2 linked regions of the Mucilaginibacter paludis DSM 18603 genome follow. Each later gene encodes a partner of the first gene's protein in a complex. Links are inferred from orthologs where the notes say so. Each region holds a gene or a part of one and is shown on either strand. Other genes may lie near its edges. The genes, in order: tsaB and tsaD.

Region 1 (10,753 bases):
GGGCCTTAGTTCTTCGATGGCTTTTGCCCACTCATGCGTTCGCGGGCTTCTTTTTCCTTGACTAAGGCCGTGACTTTTTTTAATAGTGCGTTCTCCGCCCGCAAACGGCTATTTTCCGCCTGGAGCTTCTCTACTTCTGTTTCAGGTTCAAGCTTCTTTGATCTTCCCATGCATTTAGGTGGTCGTCCAGGATTCTTTTGCTGGTATAGTACTGCATATCCCTCAACCCGTACTGATCTTACCCAGCGCTCTAAAGCAGTCTTGCTTAATCTATATTCCAGAACAACCTGATTTAAAGGTACTTTTTTTTCTATGACAAGCCTTACAACTTCTTCTTTGAAATCAGGCGTGGGCTTGACGTTAGGTTGTTTGAGCAGCCCACTTTCGCCATAAAGATCATATTTCCGAACCCATTCCAATATCATGCCTTCACGGATATGGCGTTCGCGGGATATCCGTAGAATCGGCTTTCCCTTTCTTACTTGAGAAACTACATCAAGTTTCTCTTCAAATGTGTGCTTTGACATAAATAATAAACCCCAAAAGTTTTTGTCTAACTTTTGGGGTTCACTTCAAATACATGATCAGCCTCTTTTTATATAAAATACATTTTGTCTAATCGCCTGCGGTAAACCGCAAGCCAATCAAAAACTCCCCCTTCAGGGGGCTGGGGGGCCTCCCCTTTTTTGCCTGATGGCTTCGTACAAAATTACGCCGGTTGATACCGATACGTTGAGCGATTCTATTTCGCCATACATGGGTATTTTAGCTAAATGGTCGGCTATTCGGATAATCTCGTTGCTTACGCCATCATCTTCGCCACCCATTACAATGGCTGTGGGCAAGGTATAATCGGGCGCATAGATAAAGTCGGTAGTTTTTTCGGTACAGCATACAATCTGCAAACCGGATGATTGTAAAAATTTAACCGTTTGCAATAAACTGCTTTCGCGGCAAACCGGGATATTGTACAGTGCTCCCGCCGATGTTTTAATGGTATCCGGGTTAATTTGTGCCGAACCCTTTGCCGGTACTACAATGGCATGTACACCAGCGCATTCGGCGGTACGGGCTATGGCGCCCACGTTGCGAACGTCGGTAACGCCATCTAAAATCAAAATTAAAGGTACCTCGCCTTTTTCAAATACCATGGGTATAATATCCTCAATCTTGTAATAAGTTATAGGTGATATGATGGCGATAACCCCCTGGTGGTTTTTGGTGGTAACACGGTTAAGCTTCTCTACCGGAACCTGTTGCGACTCTATTTTATATTCGTTCAGCAAGTTTTTAAGCTCATAAAACAACTCGCCACCGAGCCCTCGCTGGATGAATAACGATTCGATTTCTTTGCCCGATCTGATGGCTTCTATCACGGCGCGGATACCGAAAACCATTTGGTTATATTCTCTTTTAGGTTCGTTTCTAAAACTCATTTCAACTGCTGTATAAGTCAGCAAAATTAACATATTAATTGATTTTAGCCCGCTTTACAACTAAACTTAGCAATATGTTATTCAAAATAACTAACAGGGGCCAACGTTATTAACACTGCTGTTAAGTGATTGACTATTAAACCCATTTTAATTTTACTAACAAGTAATTAACAATTGATGTTAATTAAAATCGACGCTTAAAACGTCATTTTCAACATTTTTATTTTTAGCAAAAAAAAGGATGTTGATGAATAATACCGATTACAAATCCTTTTTGTATATTTTTGTGCAAATGATTTTGGAGAACGATAACCAGGCAGGCAAGCCTAATATTACAGGCGACAAACGAAGCAGATTCAGCAATAATCCCACCAGCGGTTTGGGGAAATTACCGCCACAAGCTACCGATTTAGAAGAAGCCGTTTTAGGTGCGTTAATGTTGGAGAAGGACGCCCTATCTTCGGTTATTGATATTTTAAAACCCGAAGTTTTTTATCGCGATAGCCACCAAAAGATATTTCAGGCGATACGCACGCTGTTTGAAAAAACATCTCCGGTTGATATTTTAACCGTTACCTCGCAGCTGCGTATGCAGGGCGAGTTAGAAATGATAGGCGGCGCCTACTACATTACCGAGTTAACTAACCGTGTAGCATCGGCGGCTAATATTGAGTACCACTCGCGTATCATTATACAGAAGTATTTGCAACGTGAGCTGATCCGCATCTCAACAGAAGTGATCAACAGCGCCTACGAAGATACTACCGATGTGCTGGACCTGTTGGATAAGGCGGAAAAGAACCTGTTTGATATCGCGCAGAATAACCTTCGCCGCGATTCGCGCAAAATGGATGATATTTTGCACGAAAGTTTAAAAGAAATTGAGGCGCTGAAGGATAAAAAGGACGGACTAACGGGCGTAGCTTCGGGCTTTACCGAGCTCGACCGCATGACATCGGGTTGGCAAAAATCCGATTTGGTAATTATAGCGGCAAGGCCGGCGATGGGTAAAACGGCCTTCGTTTTAACCTGCGCCCGTAACGCAGCGGTTGATTTTAACCGCCCGGTAGTGGTATTCTCGCTCGAGATGTCGTCGGTACAGTTGGTTAACCGTTTAATATCCGGCGAAGCCCGAATTGAGCAGGAAAAGATACGTAAAGGCCGTTTGGAAGAATGGGAATGGGAACAGATCCACTCCAAAATTGGACGCCTGGAGCAGGCCCCGTTAATTATTGACGATACACCTGCCCTCAACATATTTGAATTTAGGGCCAAATGCCGTAGATTAAAATCACAGCACGATATACAGCTGATCATCATCGATTATTTGCAGCTGATGCATGGTAAATCAGATGGTAAAGGTGGTAACCGTGAGCAGGAAATCGGTAGTATATCCAGGGCGTTAAAGTCGGTAGCTAAGGAGTTAAATGTACCGGTAATTGCGCTGTCGCAATTGAGCCGTGCGGTTGAAAGCCGCCCGGGCGGTGCAAAAAGGCCAATGCTTTCGGATTTACGTGAATCGGGATCTATTGAGCAGGATGCGGATATGGTGCTATTTTTATACCGCCCCGAATACTACGGCCTTGAATTTGACGAAGATAACAACCCAACCCAGGGCGTGGGCGAGGTAATTATAGCCAAGCACCGTAACGGCGAAACTGGCCGTGTACGATTGAAATTTGTTGGTAAATACGTAAAATTTGAGGATCTGGACGAAGGCGTAGAGGGCTTCCCGCCAATGGGTGCGGCACCGAATGCCTTCACCGGTTTAGCACCATCACAGGATTTTGAGAAACCAAGCAATTTTATAATCAGGCCTTCAAAAATGAATGATGAGGATCCTCCGTTTTAAGAAGAGGGTTATAATCAATAACAAAAGCGCCTAACTGCATTTAACAGCCAACGCTTTACCAATCTAAAGCAAAGTACCAGCAGAAGATTTCTCCCTCCTGTCGACATTGTTTTTAGAGATGCTATAAAAACTATGATCTCTGACTTAACGGACAGAAGTAAACTATCGAAAATCAACAACTTAAAAGCAAGTCATTATAAAAAACAGCAAAGCCTGATCAAATTAACTTGATCAGGCTTTGCAATTTTAAATTACCTCTTACAGTTACAATTCTTTCCTCAACCGTGCTACGGGGATATTCATTTGTTCCCTATATTTTGCCACCGTTCTGCGGGCTATGTTATAACCTTTATCTTTCAATATCTCGGTCAATTTTTCGTCGGCAAGCGGGTGGCGTTTATCTTCGGCGCCAATAAAATCTTCCAGTATCTTTTTCACTTCTTTGTTTGATACCTCTTCGCCGCTTTCCATCTGGATAGCTTCGGAGAAAAAGGATTTCAGCAGGAAGGTGCCATGTTCGGTTTGTACGTATTTTGAGTTAGCCACACGCGATACGGTAGAAATATCCATCCCTATCCTATCGGCAATGTCTTTCAATATCATGGGGCGCAGGTTACGCTCATCTCCCGTCAGGAAAAACTCATACTGATATTGCATAATGGCGTTCATGGTTTTCAGCAAGGTTTGCTGCCTTTGTTTTATGGCATCAATAAACCATTTGGCCGAATCGAGCTTTTGCTTTACAAACTGAACCGCCTCGCGGAGTTTTTTATCCTTCTGGGCAGATTTATCGTAGTGCTCAAACATATCCTGGTAAGAGCGGCTTACGCGTAGTTCCGGGGCATTTTTTGAGTTAAGCGTCAAAATTAAAACGCCATCGTTGTTGGTGATATGGAAATCGGGTATCACCTGCATTTGTTTGGTGTTAACCTCGTTGGAGTCGCCGGGTTTGGGGTTAAGCTTCAATATCTCGTTAACAACCGCCTTCAGCTCTTCGGACGTCATGTTGAGCGAGCGCTCCATCTTGTCGTAATGTTTACGGGTAAACTCGTCCAGGTAGTTTTCAACCACCATGATAGCTTTTTTGATAATAGGATCGTTAGGATCTTTTTTACGGAGTTGGATGAGCAGGCATTCCTGCAAGTCGCGTGCGCCCACCCCGGCCGGGTCAAAACTTTGGATCAGCTTCAGCATCTCCTCCACTTCCTCATCTTCGGCCATTATATTTTGCGAGAATGCCAGGTCGTCCGTTAACGACATTACCGGCCTGCGCAGGTAACCATCATCATCCAGGCTACCAATAATTTGCTGCCCTATCCTAAAATCCTTATCCGAAAGCGGAACAAGGTCAAGCTGTGCCTGTAAGCTCTCAAAAAAGGACGACTGGATGGCTATCGGCATCTCCTTACGTTCTTCATCATCATCGCCATTCTGGTCGTAACGCGAGCCGTAATCGTTTACGTTATCTTCCTGTAAATAATCGTCTATGTTAAATTCATCAAACTCACTTTGATCGTTATCGTCCTTGTTAAAATTATCATCATCAGGATCCCTATCCGGGTACTGTTCCTCGGGTTCTGACATATTCGACAAGCTAAAATCCTCAAGCGCCGGATTTTCTTCAAGTTCTTCCTTAATACGCGTATCCAACGACACAGTAGGCACCTGCAACAATTTAATAAATTGTATTTGTTGCGGCGATAGCTTTTGTAATAATTTTTGTTGTAAATTTTGTTTTAGCATAATGGGCATACAAAAATACATTAAATAGCCGAACAACAAAGCAAGCAGGATAGGTCTGCCGTATATTTAGGCCAGTTTAAATGTATATTGATATATGGATTTTTTTATGAAATAATAAACTAAACAAATTAAAAATTGTTCAGATTTATTATCAATTTAGTAAAACACAATTAAAACAACTATGGGATTTGCGTCAGAATTTAAACAATTTGCAATAAAAGGTAATGTGGTTGACCTCGCGGTAGGTGTAATAATCGGGGCAGCTTTCGGTAAAATTGTTGATTCGGTGGTGAATGATTTAATTACGCCACTGGTTGGGATATTTTTCAAAGCCGACTTCAGTAATATCTATATACCCCTGTCTGCCAAAGTGCCCAAAGGCTTAGCCTTAGCTGATGCAAAAAAACTGGGACCAGTATTTGCCTGGGGTAACTTTTTAACGGTAAGCCTTAACTTTGTAATACTGGCCTTTATTGTATTTTTAATTGTAAAAGGTATTAACGCCCTAAAACGTAAAGAAGAAGCAGCGCCATCGGCGCCAGCGGCACCATCAAAAGAAGAAGTTTTATTAACCGAGATCAGGGATTTGCTGGCAAAAAGGGTTTAACATCAGTTTCTTTCCCTCATCGTCAATGTGAGGAGGTACGGCGAAGCAATCACTAAACTATACAGGGCCAGCCTACACAGCGGCTCTGCCTAAGTAGAGATTGCTTCGTGCCTCGCAATGACGCTCGGTGAGAGGGTAAGTTAATAACTGCCCTCTTCTCCCCCGCCGTCATTGAGGAGTTAGTACGACGAAGCAATCTCTAAACTATACAGATCCAGCCTACACAGCGGCTCTGCCTATGTAGAGATTGCTTCGTGCCTCGCAATGACGCTCGGTGAGAGGGCGAGTTAATAACCATCTTCTCCCCCCACGCTCCACGAAAGAAAAAGCTCACTCATAAGTTAAAATAACATAATCGCCCAGGTTAACGTACTTTTCCCAATCAGGGTTAGTGATATCGGTGCCCGATACTGAAGCTATATTCAAAATCCGCACCTGCGGATCATATTTTTTCAATTGCGTTACCGCACCCAACTTTTCTTCGCTATGAAAGCCACCATTCACCTGGAATATTTTATAGCCTGCATGGCTCTTTAAATACTGTGCTATCGACCATGCCATGGCAGCGTCCCAAAGGTTTTGCGATTGATAGAGCTGCATACCGTCCATACTGGCGTGCCCGCCCATAACAGCGGCAAATTTCTCATAGTATTTGCCTGTAGCCGTATCTATGGGTAAGGGTGGCAGCCAGGCCTTACCAACAGCATCAAGCTGATTAAGGCTGCCCAGGCCCAGGCGTGTAACCATATTAATATAGCGCGACGGTGCATTTGCTGCAATTATACTCGTGCCATATATTTTAGCCTGCTCAACCAAAGGGCGGTAGTCTGCATAGTTTGGCCAAGCCCGGGCATCTTTGATCAAGTTACTCTCGCGGATCAATCCTCGCAGGTACTCGTTAAGTACGGGCTGGCAATCAGTCTCAAACATTTCCATGGACAATGCTACCTTGGCGGGATACCTGTTGAGCAACTTTGTAAAAATCATCAACTCCAGGCTATGCGCAACAGAATCGGTATGTTCTTCGCCAAAAAATAACACATCAGCGCCTGCCATATCGTTTACAACATCGTCGGCAGTAACCATTTTCCGGCTGGTTGTATTATAAATTTTATAGTGCAAAGCCGTTTTCTGCTGACTGAAAGCTGTAATACAACTGAAAATCAGGACAATGAAAGATAACAATTTCATAACTTTGGTATAATATGAGCGGATGTTGATATGTGGAAAATATTTAAAGCAAAAAAGCACAGGCAACGTTTGAATTATAAAAAAAGTACGCTATATTTGCGCTCTTGTTTTTAAAACAGCGAATATAAGAAAATAGTCATGAAAAGAACGTTTCAGCCTTCTCAACGTAAAAGAAGAAATAAACACGGATTCCGTGAGCGCATGTCAACAGCAAATGGTAGAAGGATTTTAGCTTCACGCAGAGCCAAGGGCAGAAAAAGATTGTCAGTATCTGACGAGCGTCGCCACAAAGCATAATACTACTCTGATTGCTCCACTCTGTTAAAAACAGGGCTGACGCTGGCTGGTAATTTAATTTATTTCGGTTCAGTAGCAATCGTATGTATACATTTAAAAAAGAAGAACGATTATGTAATAAAAGGCTCATCGACGGGCTTTTTCATAAAGGTTCTTCTTTTTTATGTTACCCCTTTAAAGTTTCGTGGTGTGCAGCCCCTGAGCATCAGCCGGTGCCCGTTCAGGTTGTACTTGCTGTATCTAAAAGGCGCTATAAACGCGCTGTTGATCGTAACCTGATTAAGCGGCGCATGCGCGAGGTTTATCGCCTGTATAAACAACAATGCTTGTACAACCCTTTGCTGGCTGCCAATAAAACTATTGTGCTGTCTATCGGTTTCATTGGTAAAGAAATAGCCGATTACAGCCTGATGGAAAAGAAGATGCAAAAGGCATTGCTTCAACTGAGCACACAAGCCACTGCGCAATGAGCACAATAACCAACCTGTTGAAAACAATTGTCGGCAGTTTTTTTATTGCGCTTATCAAACTATACCAAATTTTACTTTCTCCTATCCTGGGTGCGCAGTGCCGCTACACCCCTACCTGCTCGCAGTACGGTATCGAGGCAATAAAAAAATATGGCGCATTTAAGGGCGGATGGTTAACTTTGAAACGTATTGCCCGCTGCAACCCCTGGGGAGGCCATGGGCACGACCCTGTACCCTGACAACAATGAGCTTAATCCTTTTAATAGAAACTGCTACCACATCATGCTCAGTTGCCCTCGCGGCTGACGATCAGATCATCGCTTTGCGCGAAATTGACCAGCGGAATATTCACGCCGAAGTGATCACCGTTTTTACTGAAGAATTATTTAACGAAACAGGCAAACTTTATACCGATATTGATGCTGTTGCGGTAAGCTGCGGGCCGGGCTCATATACCGGTTTGCGGATAGGCGTATCTACAGCCAAAGGTTTATGCTTTGCTTTAGACAAGCCCCTGATAGCCGTTGAAACTTTATCGGCTATGGCCTTTGGTTTAATTAACCGCAAAATAGTTGACATTCCTGCCGGTGCCCTGTTATGCCCAATGATAGACGCGCGTAGAATGGAAGTTTACACTGCAGTTTTTGACGATGCAGGCAAGGAAATCATCCCTACAGCTGCTGTTGTTATTGATGAAGCAAGCTTTGATGATTTGTTAACTAAGCAACAAATGATATTTTTTGGCGACGGTGCTCAAAAATGCAAGCTGGCTTTGGGCCATCATCCTAACGCTTTATTTGCAGATAACTTTAGCAACTCGGCAAAGGATATTTTAGTTCCGGCAATTCAAAAACTCAATAAGCGGAATTTTGCCGACGTGGCTTACTTTGAGCCCTATTACTTAAAGGACTTTATTGCGGGAGTTAAAAAGCAAAACTGAATTTACAACCATTAAGAAAGCGATAAAAGTATACATAACATGATCTTTTAAAGGTTAAACAATTATTTTTATTTGTGCTTACAGAGATTTATACAATAATTGAACCTTAATTTGATACAGACTTTAACAGGCCTTATAAGGCTTAAAAGGCAATTTTAGCCCTGATAAATAGAGTTTACATAGTACCAAACAGCGAAAATATTTTTACAACTGGGGCGAAAATTCCCAATAATAAAAAACGATGGAAGAACTTGAGGACCCTACCGAATCGCTACATGAGCATATCCATGAGGAGGCTCACCATGCCGAAGCTACCGGCAATAAATGGATAGTTTATGTGGCTTTAACTACGGCGGTAATTGCCGTACTATCAGCAATTACCAGTTTGCTGGCAGCCTATCATGCGGACGAATCCATGCTGAGCCAGATCAAAGCAAGCGACCAATGGGCTTACTACCAGGCAAAGGGAATTAAAACGGAGATCCTGGTGTCGGACGGTAAGTTATTGAAAGCGATAGGTAAAGCGGCTGTCCCTTCGGACGAAGAAAAGATCAGTGAAAATAAAGCAGAGCAGCAGGAGATTATGAATAAAGCTAAGGAATACGAAGCTGAATCGCACCGGCATGCAGAGAGCCACAATACGCTGGCCCGGTCCGTCACCCTGTTCCAGATCGCGATTGCTATCGGTGCCATCTCTATCCTGATCAAAAAACGAATCTACTGGTTAATCAGCCTGGCGTTTGCAGGTGTGGCTGCTTTCTTTTTTATCCTGCAGTTGATAGGCCGGTAAGCTGCTGCTTTACCGCTTTGCATTGGTAATTAACAACTACCTTTTGCAGCAGTAGACGGCAGCAGCCCAAAGTATATAGCAGCCAACTCCTCACAGTACTGTACCTACCACAGTTACTTTAACATTTGGTCATCACTGAACCGTATTTAATCCTCCACCGGATCGCCTGGTTTAAAGTTACCCAAGTCAGTTAAATGCTACCTTTACAGCTTAGTATGCTGCCCGGTAGCACTTACATGCTATATTCAAAACAAAATTGTCATAATTATGTTACAATAGTATAAGTAACGTAAATTATGAGAAAGATCAGCTTAATGCTATTAATGGCCGTTTTTGCATGGACATTCCAGGATGCAAAGGCTCAAACTATCGATACCAATCATGTAGAAATTAAAAAGAAGGTTAAAGTGAGCCGTAAAGGCCGCAATAGCACTACCAAAACCAAAGTTTCGGGCAGCGGAACCTCGGCTACAGTTGGCGCTGCAGCTAACGGCCCGGCACCTGTTGTTGAACCAGCACCGGTAAATGCTACCCTTCCGCCACCACCGGCCCAGGTTTCAACAACAACTACTACCACAACTGTTAAAGCCCATGCCCCGGTTACAGCTACCAAAGTTTCAAAAACTACGGTTTCAAAGCATACTGTACATAAAAGTACCGGAACAAAGCCCGTTGTTAAAAAAACGGTTGTTACCCAGTAAATGTTGATTATAGTTTGTTAAAGTGTATGTTAAGTGGAGCCGTAAAGCCTTTGTGTTTTACGGCTTTTTTTATGCTGTTAATAATAGATTGGATTTATTTGAAACATAATTGGCTTTTGTCGCTTTAAACTAAGTTAGATAATTTAATATTTAACCTCAAATTATAAGATCATGGATAAGCTAAGGAAGTTTGAACTGATGGAAAAAATTGTTCATGAGTTGAATGACTTAAAGAACAGCCAGCAGGCGCTCATACAAAAGTTAGGTAAAATAGAAGTTGATAATATTGACCTGGGCGATAAAAGATTAGAAAAAGATTTGCCAGATATGCACCAGCGCGTATCCGATAATATGGATACCATTGCCGGAATACTGGAATATTTTGCCGGTAAAACCGACGAATACGAAAACAGTAACAATATCCAGCAATTGAAAGAGCAGGAAGCTTTAAAATTGTAAAAATAAAGGCCCCAAAAAGGGGCCTTATTTTTTATATTAGCTGCTAAGAATAGCAGCTATGTTAAACCTGAATTTTATAATCTTCCCGGAACTGTTTACCGAACGCCTGGTATTAAGGGAATTAAACGCCGACGATGCCCAGCAAGTTCACCTGCTCCGGTCGAACGAGGAAGTCAATCAATTTATCGACCGCATCCCTTCCTCCGGGATAGAAGATGCCCTGGCACACATCAACAAAATCGACGAATACGTTAAAAATAAACAATC
Region 2 (10,928 bases), 400 kb from region 1 along the record:
ACATTTAAACAGATAAAACACGATGACCGGGATCCGCTAAGTTTAGGAAGCGATGTTGTAAAAAGTATTTTAGGCGATAAGGCCGGCCATATTTGGATTACCTGCATTAACGGCGGCTTAAACCGTTATAACAGCGTAAATAAAAACTTCAGCAAATACCGTGACGATCCTGGCAACACGGCCAGTTTATCGCAAACTTCCGCATCGGCCATATTTGAAGACAAACAAGGCAACCTGTGGGTAGGCACCCACCGCGGCGGCGTTAACCTGTATGCTCCCCAGGCGGCCAAATTTAACCTGTACCGCCAAAAGCAAGATCCTCAAAGCATTAGTTATAATGATGTAAAAACACTTTGCCAAGATAAAAACGGTAACATTTGGGTGGGTACAGACGGTGGCGGATTGAACTTATTTGATCGCAAAAAAAACACTTTCAGGCACTATCAGTTCAACCCTAACCTTCCGGGTACCATCAGCTCGAACGCGGTAATGGATATTTTGCAGGATAGGGATCAAAATATCTGGGTGGGTACCTGGAGCGGCGGCTTAAATCTTTTTAACCCGCAAAGCGGAACTTTTACAGCATTTAGAAACAACCCCAAGAATAAAACTTCCATCAGTTCAAACTTTATTCAAAAAATTTTCCAGGATAGTAAAGGCAACCTGTGGGTGGGTACTTATTTTGGCGGGCTTAATTTGCTTGATGCCAAAACACATCAATTTAAACATATCACCCAGGATGCAGACGGCCTTACCCACTTATCGGGCAACAACGTTTTAGCTATTGGCGAAGACGCGGAAGGCCATGTTTGGTTTGGAACCGACGATGCAGGCCTGAACTGTTATAACTTAAACACCAAAAAATTCTCGCATTATTTTAATCAGGGTGATGTGCCGTCTGATATCAGGGTAATTTTTACCGATCATAAAAAACGCTTGTGGATAGGCCAGTTAGGCTTATACCTGTTTAACACCAAAACAAACAGTTTTGAGCTCTATACCAAAAAAGGCGGCTTGGCTACCGAATTTATCAAAGGCATTATTGAAGACAAGCATGGCCGCTTATGGATCTCTACCTCTAACGGACTAACACAGTTGGACCCGGAAACAGCATCGGTCAAAAAATACGGTATACGCGACGGCTTGCAGGGCCTGGAATATGAAACAAACGCGTACCTGAAGACCAGCGACGGCGAGTTCTTTTTTGGTGGAACCAGGGGGCTTACAACTTTTTATCCCGATCAAATTAAAAGCAACAAGTTTGTGCCGCCGGTGTATCTTACCGGTTTCCAAATCTTTAATAAAAGCATCGTTGCAGGCGGACCTCACTCGCCCTTAAAAACCGAGATCAGCGTTGCCAAAGAGATTAATTTATCGTACAGTCAATCGTCCATATCGTTTGACTACGCGGCCCTAAACTACGTTATATCCGAAAACAACTCGTACGCCTATAAGCTGGATGGCTTTGATACGGGTTGGGTACAGGCGGGACACTTAAAAAGGGCATCGTATACCAATTTAGACCCTGGCAATTACACATTCCGGGTGAAGGCATCTAATAACGACGGCATCTGGAACGAAACCGGAACAGCTATCCTGGTAACCATCACACCACCCTTTTGGGATACCTGGTGGTTTAAAATAGCAACGGCCATGGTTATACTGGGCGCAGCTTATGCTTTTTACCGCAGCCGCATTAACAGCGTTAAAAAACAAAAAAAAATACTCAGAAAACAGGTAGCCGAGCGCACAGCAGAAGTGGTACAGAAGGTTAACCAGCTTCAGGAATTAAATGAAGAGCTTCAGGTACAATCGGAAGAGCTGCAGGCACAAGCCGAAGAATTACATTCGCAGGCCGAAGAGCTCAATTCGCAATCGGAAAACCTCCATTTACTGAACGAGGAGCTTAACAAACAAAAGATACAGGAACAGGCCGCACGCCTTGAAGCCGAAAAGGCCAACCAAGCCAAAAGTGTGTTTTTAGCCACCATGAGCCACGAGATCAGGACGCCGATGAACGGCGTGATCGGGATGGCATCGCTACTGGTTGAAACGGATTTGAATACTGAACAGCGGGAATATGCCGAAACGATTATCACCTGCGGAGATAGCCTGGTTAACGTGATTAACGATATCCTGGATTTCTCGAAAATTGAATCGGGTAAGATGGATATCGAGCATATTGATTTCGACCTGCGGCACAGCATCGAGGAGGTAATGGATTTGTTTGGCCCCAGAGTGGCTTTACGTGGCATCGATCTGATTTATGAAATTGATTATAACGTGCCCCGCCAGATTATAGGCGATAGCCTAAGGCTGAAACAGGTGCTCATCAACCTGATCAACAATGCCATTAAGTTTACCGAAAAGGGCGAAGTTTTTGTGAAAATATCCCTGCTCAAGCAAGATGATCATGGTGGGATCGACCTGGCTTTTACCGTTACCGATACCGGCATAGGTATACCCGAAGAGAAACTATCCAACCTGTTTAAGCCGTTCTCGCAGGTGGATTCGTCAACTACGCGCAAATACGGAGGCACCGGCCTGGGCCTGGTTATCAGCGAGCGGCTGGTTAAACTGATGGGCGACGAAATTTGGGCTGAAAGTAATTTTGGCAAAGGCTCGGTTTTTAGTTTTTCAATTAAGGCCGAAATCAGTACCGCGCAGCTTAAACGCATACAGGTATCTGTAAACATGGATGGGCTTGAGGGTAAAAAAATATTGGTTGTTGATGATAACCAAACCAACTTAACCATTTTAAAAACACAATTACAGCAATGGAAACTGATACCGGTTACGGCATCATCAGCCAAAGAGGCCCTTGCAATTTTAGCCGCCGACAACAGCTTTAACCTGGTGATAACCGATATGGAAATGCCGGATATGGATGGTGTAGGGCTTGCCAAAGCCATTAAACACGTGCACAGCAACCTGCCTGTTATTATGCTGAGCTCCATTGGAGACGAAAGCAGTAAAAAAAATCCCGGCTTGTTTGCATCGATATTGGTTAAACCCGCCAAGCAGAGCCAGTTAAGTAAAAGCATTAGGGCCGAGCTTGGCAACCAGCGGGAAGAAAAATCAACTGAAGAAAAATCGGCCAATACGCTGGAAGGGGGTTTCTCACTGCTGCACCCGCTGAGTATTTTAGTTGCCGAAGATAACCTGATCAACCAAAAACTAATTCAACGTATACTGAATAAGATGGGCTACACCATTGAAATAGTCGCCAACGGTTACGAAGTGCTCGAGCAAATGATGCTTAAAACCTACGACGTAATTTTAATGGATGTGCAAATGCCCGAAATGGACGGCTTGGAAACCACCCAGTTGATACGCAAAGGAAAGTTTAAACAGCCCTTCATCATTGCCATGACGGCCAACGCCATGCTTGAAGATAAGGAGATCTGTATCAGCGCCGGCATGGATGATTACATTGCCAAACCGATGAAACTGGACGAACTGGTTGCCTTACTGAAGCATGCCTGGTTAATGATCAGGGAAAAAGCGAATTAGGCTGTAGTGGGAGTTCTGAGTAGGGAGTTCTGAGCCATGAGTCTGGAGTTCTGAGCCTTGAGTTCTGAGCCATGAGTTCTGAGTCTTACGTTCTGAGTCTTGAGTCATGAGCCAAGAGTCATGAGCCTTGATGTATGAGCTTTGAGGTATTTTGATCTATGTAATACTGATCCGGCCACAAAGTGCAGGCCTGTGCGATTCCCCTCTTGAGAGGGGCGGAGGGGTGTGTTCTATGCGGGCGATTGATAAAAATGGCAATGCTGCGTCGTTTGTCGCGTGGTGCCCCCTTGCAGCAGCAGGGGAAATTAAAAACAAAGCGCGGGAAAGCTCGATTCCCCTCTCGAGAGTAATGGAGGGGTATGTTTCTGCACGTGTGTACTATGCCCCCCACCTTACTGCCCTTTGGTCATGATAAACATGTAGGTAATGGCACCTATCACCATAATGGCCAGCACAATTAAACCGGCTACACCTTTCTTTTTATCCTGGCGCATCAGCCAGATTAAAAAGGCGACAAGCGGCAACACAAAAATACCAAAGAAGATTAACGAAGGAGCACTCATATTTATTTAATTAAAAGGCATACGCGCCAAAGGAGCAACATTTTGCCCCACAAAATCATGGTTGAGGTATTTATAGTGCCCGGCAATGGCAATCATAGCGGCATTGTCGGTACAGTACGCAAATTGGGGTATAAAGCAATTCCAGCCCATCTGGCTCCCTAAATCGGTAAGGCCCTGGCGCAAACCGGTATTGGCCGATACACCGCCGGCTAAAGCAATATTTGTAATGTTATAGGTTAAAGCAGCTTTTTTTAACTTGTTGAGTAAGATGGTAACGATGCGTTTTTCTACCGAAGCGCAAATATCATTCATCCGCTTTTGTAAAAATTGCGGGTCGGCGGCTACCTCATCCCTGATAAAATACAATATCGAGGTTTTTAATCCGCTGAAGCTAAAGTTAAAATCGGGGATATTAGGCTCGGGAAATTTAAAAGCATCCGGATTACCCAGTCGGGCATATTTATCAATCAGCGGGCCGCCGGGATAAGGCAATCCTAATATTTTGCTGGTTTTATCCATAGCCTCGCCCGCCGCATCGTCCATCGTTTGGCCCACAATCTCCATGTCGAAATAATTTTTTACTAACACTATTTGTGTATGCCCGCCAGATACGGTAAGGCACAGAAATGGAAAATCGGGCTTAGGATGATCAATAAAATGGGCCAGTATGTGCGCCTGCATATGATTTACCTCAATTAAAGGCAGCTTTTTTCCGAGAGCAAAAGCCTTGGCAAATGATACGCCTACTAAAAGTGAACCTAAAAGTCCGGGCCCGCGCGTAAAAGCTACCGCATCAATATCATTTTTGCTTACTTTTGCGTTTAATAGTGCTTGTTGTACTGCGGGAATTATATTTTGCTGATGTACGCGTGAAGCCAGTTCGGGCACAACGCCGCCATAGGCTGCATGAATGGTTTGGTTGGCAATTACATTGCTCAAAATTTCGCCATCAACGCAAACGGCAGCAGATGTATCATCACACGAAGACTCGATTCCTAAAATAACAGGCACAATAGAAAAAATTAATTTTGCAAAGTTATTAAAAAACTACTCAATATAACGCTCTGGATCTTTTTGATATTGATATTGATCATCAGTATCCTACTGGCTGCACTACAGTACAAGCCTGTACAAACGTGGGCGGCAAAAAAGGCCACGGCTTACCTATCCAAAGAGCTGGGTACAACCGTTTCAATTAAAAGCCTTTACATAAAACCATTTTCATCCATTGTGTTGGAGGATCTTTTTGTGTTAGATCAACAAAAGGACACCCTGCTCCGAACGCCTCTGCTTACCGTGGAACTGGCAAACTTCCACATTTTTAGCAGCATCAAAAAGCGTGTTATTGATTTTAAGGTTATCCAACTGGATAACGGGTCCTTTTACCTCAAAAAACTAAAGGACAGCTCTACCAACCTCTCCTTCATCATCAACCATTTTAAATCTAAAGATACCGTAAAAACCAAGGGTAAACCCTGGACCATCAATTTTGAAAAACTGGTAATCAATAATTTACGTTTCCGTTATAAAAATTATTTAAGCAACGAAGTAAGCACACAGCAGGTAAACTTTAACGATGTTGACGTACAGCAATTTACAACCGTACTCACAGACATCGACTTAAAAAATCACTTGTTTAAAGCCAACATTCACGATCTGAGCCTGAAAGAAAAAACTGGCTTTTACGTAAAACATTTTGTGGCCAATGCCACTGTTGATACCAACCAGATATTGCTGAAGCAGTTGTTTATACAAACCAACCGCTCGAACCTGAAAAACTATTTCAGGATGAGGTTTAACTCGTTTGATGATTTTGACGACTTTGAGAACACGGTAAAGATGGATGCCGACTTTAAAGAATCGCGCATATCATCATTAGATGTAGCTTATTTTACCAATAGCCTGCAGCAAGTGTATTTCGACCTGGGCATTGATGGCCGCATCCAGGGACTGGTAAATAACTTAAAAGCCAAAAAGCTAACGGTTACCGCCGGGCAGGCCACCTACATTAAAGGCGATTTTAGCTTGAAGGGTTTACCTAACTGGGATAAAACCTTCCTTGAGTTGCAGTTTGAACAAATAGCTACCAATAAAAAGGACATTGACCTGCTGTACAGCCGCTTTACAGGCAAAAAAAACCAGCACGTGCCCGATATTATAGCCAAGTTTGGCAACATCAACTTTAAAGGGCAGTTTACCGGTTTCCAAAACGATTTTATAGCTTATGGCGAGTTTAAAACCAGGTTGGGCAGGTTTAACTCGGATATTAACTTAAAGCTGGATAAAGCCAATGTGCCAAGCTACAGCGGCAAACTCACTACCTTTGATTTTAACATTGGCGATTTGCTGAACCAGGATATACTGGGCCGAACCACTTTAACAGCCAATATTAAAGGCAGGGGCACCGAGCTTAAACAGCTCACAGAGCAGCTTGATGCAAAAATAAAATATTTTGATTTTAAGGGCTACCGCTACAATAACCTGAGCGTAAACGGCACCTTTGAAAAAAAGAAATTTGATGGAAAAGTTTTAATAAACGACCATAACATCAACCTCGACTTTAACGGTAACGTTAATTTAAACCCCGCGCTGCCGGTATTTAACTTTACAGCAGCTATTAAAGGAGCCAATCTCAATAAATTAAAACTATACAAGGATACCATTACCGTAGATGCCAATTTAACCAGCAATTTTTCGGGCAATAACATCAATAATATTGATGGCAGCATCCTGTTAAAAAACATCAGGCTGGTAAAACCCCATGCCGACTTCCTGGTTGACTCAATTTATTTTGCTGCCAGCGGCAAAGAGAAAGACCGCCAACTCATCTTACGGTCGGACATAGCCGATGGTGGCTTAAAAGGTAATTACGACCTGGCATCGCTCCCGGCCTACTTTAAAGCGGTAGCCAAAAAATATATCCCATCGTTAGCCATACCCGCGGTGATTGTAAAACCCCAAAATTTTGAGTTTAATTTAAAAATCAAGAACCTTAACCCGGTAAGTATATTATTTGTACCGGCTTTAAAGTTAACCGACACGGCTACCTTCCAGGGTAAATTTAACTCGGTGGATAGAACTGCAATTTTAACAGGCTCGGTTAAAAGCTTTAAATATGATAAAATTGTTTTTCATGATCTGATTATCGATGAAAACACGACTGATGATATGCTGGATCTCAACTTATCGTTGAGCAAGGTTGACCTCACCGACAGCCTGTTTATTAAAAACATCAACATTACCAATTTTTTAAAGCGCGACAGCTTAAATTTCAACATTAAGCTATCCGATAAAAACGCCACCAACCAGTTGGATTTGTATGGCCTGGTGCAGTTTGGTAAAGATACGACGGCCAAGTTATCCCTACTACCATCAGACATCATCTTAGAACATAACGTTTGGAAGTTAAAAGACCAGGTACGGATCAGGTTTCTGGCCGGGGGACGCACCCAGATTGACGGGCTCGGAATTTCAAACGGCAACCAAAAGGTAACCATCGACGGCTTTTTATCGGCAGACCCTAAAGATATACTGGGCGTCAATTTCAGCAAATTTGACATGGCAACACTTAACCAGTTAAGCAGGCCCTTTGGTATAGCTTTAAAAGGCGCCTTAAACGGCGATGTTAAACTTTCGGCAGTAACTACGCAACCGGGCATCGAATCAAACCTGGCCATTGATTCGCTGGCATTTAACAAAACATTAATAGGTAATGTAAAGTTTGTAACCCAGCTTGATAACATCAACAAGGTGTTGAATACCAAAATCAACATCATGAACCGCGGCCTCGAAACCTTAAATGCCACCGGTACTTACAACCTGGCCTCGGCGGATAACAGCCTGGATTTTAGCTTAACCATGAACCAAACCGAAGCGGTTATTATTGAGCCTTTTGTAAAGAGCCTGATATCAGACTTAAAAGGTGCCCTATCATCGGACTTAAAACTGACCGGAACTTTATCCAAGCCGTCCATCAACGGCAACTTAACCTTTGTAAATACGGGGCTAACGGTTAATTACTTAAAAACACCTTATGTAATTAACGATAAGGTTACGGTAGAAAACAGTGTGGTTAAAATTAATAACCTGGTATTAAGGGATAGCCGCGGCGGCGAAGGTGTAACCAATGGTACTGTTGACCTGACTGAAATTTCGAACCCTACTTTAAACGTTACACTTAAAGCCACCAACCTGCTGGCGCTCAATACTACCTTTAAGGATAACCGCATTTATTACGGTACCGCTTATGGCACAGGCAACTTTAGCTTTGTTGGCCCTATTGATAATATGCGGATAGATATCAAGGCAAAAACCCAGGACGGCACGGTATTCAATATCCCGTTAAACACATCGAGCAAGGCCGCCGAGTACGATTTTATCCGCTTTGTTAGCTCGAAAGATACCACGAAGCTCATTAGCCGCGAAAACTCGTTTAAAGGGGTTACCTTAAATTTTGAGCTATCGGCCGATGAAAAAACAATTGTTAAAATAGCTACCGACTACGGCCTTTTAACCGGCAGTGGTACGGCCAACGGTTTAAGCCTAAAAATAAACAGCCTTGGCGACTTTGATATGTACGGCGACTTTTTAATATCTACCGGCAAATTTGAATTTACCGCGAAGGATTTTATCACCAAAAATTTCCAGGTAAACCAGGGCGGAACTATTCGCTGGACAGGAAATCCGTCAAATGCGGAAATCAATCTAAAAGCTATTTACGAGGTTAGAACCAACATTGCGGCACTTTACCAGGCAGCGGGCCTACAATCGCCAAAAGAAAACCAGCAGGAGTTGGTGCAGGCCGAACTGATCCTGACGAAATCGCTTACGCAACCACAGTTTGATTTCGACTTTAACTTCCCCACCGATCCGTCTATTAAAGACGAACTGGGCACCTATCTTAACGATTATACCAATCGTAGCCAGCAGGCTTTGAGCTTAATTGTACGCCGAAATTTTGCTTCGGGAACAAGCAGCAACACCTTAACCAGCCAGGTTAGGCAAACGGCTCAAGATGCGTTGAGCGAGTTTGCTTTCAATAAGCTGAATAGTTTTATCGCTCAATCCAACATTAAAAACTTCGACCTTAACATCCGCTCCACCAGCGATGCCAGCGCGTCGCTGCATTTTTTTAACGACAGGATATTAATTAACGGTAGCTTATACGATGCGCAGGGCAGCAATGAACTTTTTGGCAATAACCAAAGTTTGTTTAATTCGAACTTTAGTAACCTGACCAAAGATTTTGGCGTACAGTACCTGATTAAAGCCGACGGAAGCCTTTTGGCCACTTACTCTTACAGGGTATTAAATAGTACAACCCTCAATACCATTAACCAGCAGTTGGGTGTACAGTATGTTAACGGCCTGGGTTTAGTTTACCGCCGTGATTTTGATACGTTTAACGAATTTTTTAAAAATATCTTCCGCAGAAGAAGAACACCGCCCAAAAAGAAACCGGTGAACAATACAAACAGCAATCCGGCTATAATTAACGACAGATCTGACGAATAGGTTTTTTGAGTCGGGAGTCGGGAGTCTTGAGTCTTGAGCCGGGAGTCTTGAGTCGGGAGTCTTGAGCCGGGAGTCTGGAGTCTTGAGTCTTGAGCCGGGAGTCTTGAGGCGGGAGTCTTGAGCCGGGAGTCTTGAGGCGTTTAAGTTCTGAATCCTGAAAATCTTAAAGTGATGGGCTCTATGACGAATAGTATGGGGTATAATAGTTTTAGTTTGTCGACTGGCATTCGAAGCCTTAATTTATAATAGAATACGCCCATTATCTTTTCTGATGATAAGCTATTGATTTTCAATGATAAATACCTATCCATCATGTCATCCCGACGCGAGGAGGGACCTTTTGCGCTCAGCAAGTCTGCAGCATATCAGGTGCGCTGGTAATCAATGTGCTATTTTTGCTCCAACAATCATTATTCTTAATTTAGATCATCGGCGTGCTCAGTCGCCGCGGGAAGAGGCCCCACCCAACCCTCCCCGGTAGGGAGGGCTTAAAAAAGGTTTGGTGTGAATGATTGCTAACGCAAATTGTCTTGACACAAAAGGTAACCAAAACCGCCCGTAGGGAGCTCATGAACACCTTAAAAAAAACAAACAATAGGTGAATAACGTCAAGACTGCCCGATCCTTCCGCCCTCAAGGCCCAATCCCGCCCGGCGTGCAGTCGGACATTTGCGCACCCTGCCTGTTCACCAGAGAAGATCACGGAGGTTCAAAAAGCTATCCTTATTTTTTAGGGCTGGCCGGATCTGTTACTTGTAACCAGTTGCGTAAAATCGGTGTATATCGCCCAATGTCTACCAGGGACAATACACACCGACCAGAATTCCCGATTAGGAACTAAAGGCTCTGACCTCTCCACTCCAGGCTCCAGACTCCGAACTTCAGACTCCGAACTAAAAATCAATGTTTCAGCAAAATAGAATGGCCCATTTTATCGCGTTTGGTTTCCAGGTAGTTTACATTATGTGGGTTAGGCTGAATTTCCATCGGCACGTTTTCTACCACCTCTAAGCCGTAGCCTACCAGGCCTGCGCGTTTTTTGGGGTTGTTGGTCATTAAGCGCATTTTGGTAATGTTAAGGCTCCTTAAAATCTGCGCTCCAATGCCATAATCACGCTGGTCCATTTTAAAGCCCAGCTCCAAATTGGCATCTACGGTATCAAAGCCGTTTTCTTGCAGGCTGTAAGCTTTTAATTTATTAACCAGGCCTATGCCACGGCCTTCCTGGTTCATGTACAGGATAACGCCTTTACCCTCCTGATCAATCAATTGCATAGCTTTGTGTAACTGCGGCCCGCAATCGCAACGGCATGATCCAAAAATATCGCCCGTAACGCA

Evidence for each region.
Region 2: the proteins of tsaB (region 1) and tsaD are in contact, whole or in part, in a solved structure (PDB 4WQ4), measured with the Escherichia coli proteins. The link is inferred for Mucilaginibacter paludis DSM 18603 from one-to-one orthologs.

The regions. Positions count from the first base shown.
Region 1 is NZ_CM001403.1:7,157,959-7,168,711, reverse strand. Bases 6,945-9,688 are described here. They hold tsaB (tRNA (adenosine(37)-N6)-threonylcarbamoyltransferase complex dimerization subunit type 1 TsaB), read left to right. Parts: upstream 6,945-7,840; coding sequence 7,841-8,536; downstream 8,537-9,688. Other genes in these bases: MUCPA_RS30435 (hypothetical protein), read left to right, coding at 9,623-9,688; MUCPA_RS30440 (DUF4337 domain-containing protein), read left to right, coding at 8,778-9,326; yidD (membrane protein insertion efficiency factor YidD), read left to right, coding at 7,593-7,835; rnpA (ribonuclease P protein component), read left to right, coding at 7,210-7,596; rpmH (50S ribosomal protein L34), read left to right, coding at 6,968-7,126. Outside these bases: MUCPA_RS30490 (IS3 family transposase), read right to left, coding at 1-84; MUCPA_RS30485 (helix-turn-helix domain-containing protein), read right to left, coding at 6-527; 23S rRNA (guanosine(2251)-2'-O)-methyltransferase RlmB, read right to left, coding at 660-1,469; dnaB (replicative DNA helicase), read left to right, coding at 1,684-3,288; rpoN (RNA polymerase factor sigma-54), read right to left, coding at 3,553-5,031; large conductance mechanosensitive channel protein MscL, read left to right, coding at 5,213-5,638; MUCPA_RS30460 (ChaN family lipoprotein), read right to left, coding at 5,969-6,829; more of MUCPA_RS30435, read left to right, coding at 9,689-10,027; MUCPA_RS30430 (hypothetical protein), read left to right, coding at 10,199-10,486; MUCPA_RS30425 (GNAT family N-acetyltransferase), read left to right, coding at 10,545-10,753. UniProt on the Escherichia coli protein: Required for the formation of a threonylcarbamoyl group on adenosine at position 37 (t(6)A37) in tRNAs that read codons beginning with adenine.
Region 2 is NZ_CM001403.1:6,750,812-6,761,739, reverse strand. Bases 3,086-6,004 are described here. They hold tsaD (tRNA (adenosine(37)-N6)-threonylcarbamoyltransferase complex transferase subunit TsaD), read right to left. Parts: upstream 5,088-6,004; coding sequence 4,083-5,087; downstream 3,086-4,082. Other genes in these bases: MUCPA_RS28570 (translocation/assembly module TamB domain-containing protein), read left to right, coding at 5,163-6,004; MUCPA_RS37960 (hypothetical protein), read right to left, coding at 3,906-4,076; MUCPA_RS28580 (hybrid sensor histidine kinase/response regulator), read left to right, coding at 3,086-3,513. In the rest of the region: more of MUCPA_RS28580, read left to right, coding at 1-3,085; more of MUCPA_RS28570, read left to right, coding at 6,005-9,590; MUCPA_RS28565 (bifunctional 3,4-dihydroxy-2-butanone-4-phosphate synthase/GTP cyclohydrolase II), read right to left, coding at 10,491-10,928.